DNA from 2 places in the Megasphaera vaginalis (ex Srinivasan et al. 2021) genome. Region 1 is predicted to be linked to the other one. Evidence: riboswitches for the same ligand, from Rfam matches in the RefSeq annotation. Region 1 holds a riboswitch; the other holds the start of a gene.

Region 1 (2,401 bases):
CCGTTGAGAGTGCCGATACGGTAATCGTTCTCGTCTTGGAAACGTATCCGGGCAGTTCTCATGAAGCGGTAAATTATGAAATGCAGCAGTTAAAAAAGCAGTTTAAGCGAGAATTCGATACGTCCCTGCTTTTTGTCTGGAAATAAAAAAAGCCGTCTCTTGATCAAGAGGCGGCTCCGTTTTTTTTAAATGATGGAAACATCTTCGCCGGCAAGAATTTTTTTCATCGTTCGGGCCGGACACATTTTGCCGCACATCGTACACGTTCCTTCACATTCAGGCGTGCTCGATTCATAGTAATTACGCGCCTTCACGGGATCAATAGCCAGGGAAATCATCGTTTCGAAATCAACTTCGACACGGGCCTTGCTCATGGCGTCATCCCAATCCTGCGCCCCCGGAATCCCTTTGGCGAGATCGGCGGCATGGGCGGCAATACGGGCGGCGATAATCCCTTCGCGCACGTCGTTGACATCGGGCAGACGGAGATGTTCTGCCGGCGTTACGTAACAAAGAAAATCGGCGCCGCAGGAACCGGCAATGGCGCCGCCGATAGCGCTCGTGATGTGGTCATAGCCGGGAGCCACATCTGTTACCAAGGGGCCGAGGACGTAGAACGGCGCATTGTGGCAAAGCCGTTTTTCCAGTTTCATATTGGCGGCGATTTCGGTCAACACCATATGGCCGGGACCTTCGATCATGACCTGTACGTTCCGTTCCCAGGCCCGTTTCGTCAGCTCGCCGAGCGTGATCAGCTCTTCAATCTGGGCGGCGTCCGTGGCGTCATGGGTACAGCCGGGACGGCAGGCATCGCCGAGGCTCAAGGTAACGTCGTATTCTTCACAAATATCGAGGAGACGGTCGTAATATTCATAGAACGGATTTTCCTGATCGTTCATTTCCATCCAGGCGAAAAGCAGGGAGCCGCCGCGGGAAACGACATTGGTCAGACGGGGATTCCGTTTGATCCGTTCGGCCGTCTTTCGATTCATGCCGCAGTGGATCGTCATGAAGTCGACGCCGTCTTCCGCATGTTTCTGCACGACATCGAAAAACTCTTCAACGGAAATATCCTTCAGTTCTTTGTCGAGCATGCCGACGGCGTCATACATCGGCACCGTACCGATCATGGCCGTTGACATGGCGACGAGACGGCGGCGGAAATCACTGGTTTTGCCGAAATTGCTCAAATCCATGATCGATTCGGTTTTCATGTCGATCGCATTCTGTACCTTTTCCAGTTCTTCTTTATAATCGTTGTGATCCTTGGATATGCCGAGATTCACATTGATCTTCGTGCGACAATTCATGCCGACGGCTTCGGGATCAAGACTGGTATGATTCTTGTTGGCCGGAATGGCGACTTTCCCTTCGGCAATCAGATTCATCAGCGTTTCAATCGGCATCTGTTCCTTTTTTGCGACGATTTCCATTTGTTTCGTCACGATGCCCTTTCTCGCGGCATCCATTTGGGTTGTGTAATGCATCTTTCTCCTCCTTGTATACGAAAAAAGCTCACCGTCATAGGTGAGCTTGTGAATCATTTGCAGCAGCTTCCCTACGGTAGGATTACCTACATCAGGTGAAAGGGTCAAATCCAAGTTTTCTCAGCCGAAACGGCTCCCCTAGCTTTTTTCTATTTTTTTACTATTGTACCGCATTGCCATGTCTTTAGCAAATAATTGTTTTTCTTATACTGAAATGATATACTGATGATAATACAATTCATTCCGTTTTATAGAAAAGGAGATGTGCCTATGAGATCAAACTGCTGGAAAATATGCCTTCTTACGTTGACGCTGGCGGCTTCTTCCTGCTTCGCCGCTCCGGCTTTTGCCGAAAACGGTCGTGATGCAGTCGTTAATGTGACGGGCTATGCCGAAGAACAGGTAAAACCGGACACTGCATACTTGACAATCGGTACGGTAAGCACGGCAAAGGAGGCGGAAAAAGCGCGCCAAGACAATAACCAGACCATGCGTGAAATAAAGAAGTCCGTCGAAGCCCTGGGCATTGCCGAAACGGACATGAAAACGATGAATTTCACGTTGTCTCCCAATTACGACAATAAAGGACAAAAAATTTTGTCTTATACGGTAAATAATATGTTGCAGGTGAAAATTTCCGATTTCGGCATGATTCCCCGCCTGATCACCACAGCCAGTACGTCGGGTGCCAATGAAATTCACAGCCTTTACTTTACCAATGAACACGTCGATGCGCTCCGCGCCGAATTGATCAACCAAGCGATCCGTAACGGGCGGCAAGCTGCAGCGGCCGCCGCGACAGCTGCCGGCAGCCAGCTCGGCGCGATAAAAGAGATTACCGTCAACGGGACTTCGCCGCTATACGAAAATAATTACGCTTCACTGACGGCAGTAGGAGCCAGCGGAGCCAAGGC
Region 2 (2,401 bases), on a different contig from region 1:
AAAGCTCCTCGCCTGAAAGCCCTTCACATTGCAATGAATGCGCTTTCTTCGAGAAGCTTTAAAAAATAATTTTATCGCCGCAGCGCCTTGTGGCATGCTGCGCTGACAGCCATAATGATGATGACGACAGGAAATGTTATGCCCAACGGCGTTTCCACGTCAAGGAAAAAACGGTAAAGAAAGAATCCGCCTGCCCAGAGAACGAGATTCAGCCAATTCACAGCCGAAGCCCCGTGATCTTCTTTGAGAAGAAAATAATCGGTCAGCAATATGGCCGTCATCGGAGCAAAGACCGATCCGATGAGGTAAAGAAAATCCTGAAACCGTTCTGCATCAGCCAAAATGGCCAAGACCACGCCGGCAACACAAGCGATCAAGGCCAACCCCTTTTCCGAAAACTGCGGCAGCAATCGCCGGCCGCTGACACCGGCGGAAAAGGCATCCAGAAAAGTCGTCGTAACCGTCGACAGCAAAACGATCAAAATCCCCGCCGCACCTAATCCGGCTTCAACCATGACTGCGGCAATATCCTCCTGTCCGGTGTATAAAGCCGCACCCATACCGATCAGAAACATCCAGCAACTGGCAACAAAATATGCGCCGCAGCTTGCCGCCGTAGCTAGCTGCGGCCGTTTTGCCGTCCGCGTATAATCGGAAATGACCGGCAGCCATGAAAGCGGCATGGCAACAGCCAGCTCGACGGCGCCTCCAAACGTCATATCACCTGCAGACGGCGACACATCGCCATGAAAAACGACACCACTCAAAACGATCGTGAGCAACAATAAAGCGGCCATGACCACCCCGTTGAGTTTTCCCAGGTTCTTCAAACCCAAAAGAATCCACAAAGCGATGAACGCGCCGATGATCACACTCCAAAACGAAGTTCCCGTGCCGGCGATTGTATTCGCGGCAACGGCGGCACTGGCCACCATGACGGCAGTCCAGCCGACAAGCTGAATGACATTGAGTCCGGCAAAAAGAAGCGCCCCCTTTTGCCCGAAGGAAATTTGCACCGTTTCCATCGCACTTTTGCCGGTACGTGCACCGATAAGTCCGGCATAATACATAACGGCGCCGCCGATAACATGTCCAATCAAAATTGCCGCGCTCCCTTCAGCAAACCCTAAAGGAGCCAACAGCATTCCCGTTAATATTTCGGCAATGGAAATACCGGCGCCGAACCATAAGAGCCCATTATTCCAAACTGAAGTCTTTTCTGTTTCCATGACACATGTTCTCCTTCACAAAAAAAGAGCATCACAGAGATGCTCTCACTAAGTATACTTACTGTTCCTACGGCGGCATTATCCGCATCAGGTTCTAGGGTCGAAGTTCGTCTTCCTCTCAGCAGTGATCGCGCTCCCCTTAATCGTCACTCACAGTATAAACCGACTGATATTCATTGTCAAATAGATGTCTATGCTTTAAAAATACATCTTTCATGTACAGTGACCGTACAAAAAAAACAACCTCGTAAGCTTATACGAGGTTGTTTTTCATATTATTTACAGGTCCTGTTACGTCAGGCAAAAAACGCCGCTGCGGCAGCCGTATTCCCCGCGCATGGCAACACCACGAGCAGCACGATGGCGACGTTTTCATCATACCTCTTTTTCATGATTAACGATGGTTTCAATCTTATCCTTCGGCATCGCATCTGTTTCCCGTCATTTTGTTACAGTTTGTTGTAAATATCCGCTCCGACGCCTGTCGAATCTTTCACGCCTGCCCGATTCATGGTATACTGAGTTGCAACTGCGAATTCTTTAAGATTCGCGTTATATCCATACTCAATTACAACATAAAACGATCAGGTGATGACATGACAGTAAACAGTAAAGTGAAAATGGCGATTGCCGCCATTATCATCGCGGCGTGCGCCTTCGGCGGCTATGAATACTACCAGGCAAAAGAAGCGGCAAGCCAGGCTTCGGCAGTGGAGACGGCCGAGGTATCCCGCATGAATTTGAAATCCACCGTTTCCGCCACCGGTACGATCAGCCCCGTAAATTCCGTCGAAGTATCCCCGAAAATCACGGCTCGCATCAGTTCCGTTCTGGTTAAAGAAAACGATACCGTAACCAAAGGCGAAACGGTCGCCACTTTGGACGGCAAGGATTATGAAGCAAAACGCGACCAGGCGCAGTATAAGGTAACTAACACGCAATTAGCATATGAACGGGCCAAATCCCTTTACGAAGCCGGCGCCGGCGCCAAGCAGGATCTGGATAACGCTGCTTATGACTACGATACGGCTGTCAGCAGTTTAACGGCCGCTGAATCGGATGTCGCCGAAACGGTTATTACGGCGCCCATGGACGGCGTTGTCGTCGGCGAACCGAAATCGGCAGGCACGATGGCCGTCCAGGGCAACAGCAGCCCGACAGTCATCATGCGT

The links. A riboswitch is a leader RNA that binds a small molecule or an ion and turns the genes downstream of it on or off. The one in region 1 is predicted to bind thiamine pyrophosphate.
Region 2: another riboswitch for thiamine pyrophosphate. It lies ahead of cytX (putative hydroxymethylpyrimidine transporter CytX); the one in region 1 lies ahead of thiC (phosphomethylpyrimidine synthase ThiC).

The regions. Positions count from the first base shown of each region.
Region 1 covers NZ_AWXA01000043.1:36,494-38,894, forward strand. Annotated here, with positions in the region: gene HMPREF1250_RS07710 (Ppx/GppA phosphatase family protein) at 1-146, shown strand, start outside; gene thiC (phosphomethylpyrimidine synthase ThiC) at 186-1,487, opposite strand; TPP riboswitch at 1,539-1,637, opposite strand; gene HMPREF1250_RS07720 (SIMPL domain-containing protein) at 1,758-2,401, shown strand, end outside.
Region 2 covers NZ_AWXA01000062.1:29,557-31,957, reverse strand. Annotated here, with positions in the region: gene HMPREF1250_RS10310 (pyruvate kinase) at 1-69, shown strand, start outside; gene cytX (putative hydroxymethylpyrimidine transporter CytX) at 72-1,229, opposite strand; TPP riboswitch at 1,277-1,379, opposite strand; gene HMPREF1250_RS10300 (efflux RND transporter periplasmic adaptor subunit) at 1,826-2,401, shown strand, end outside.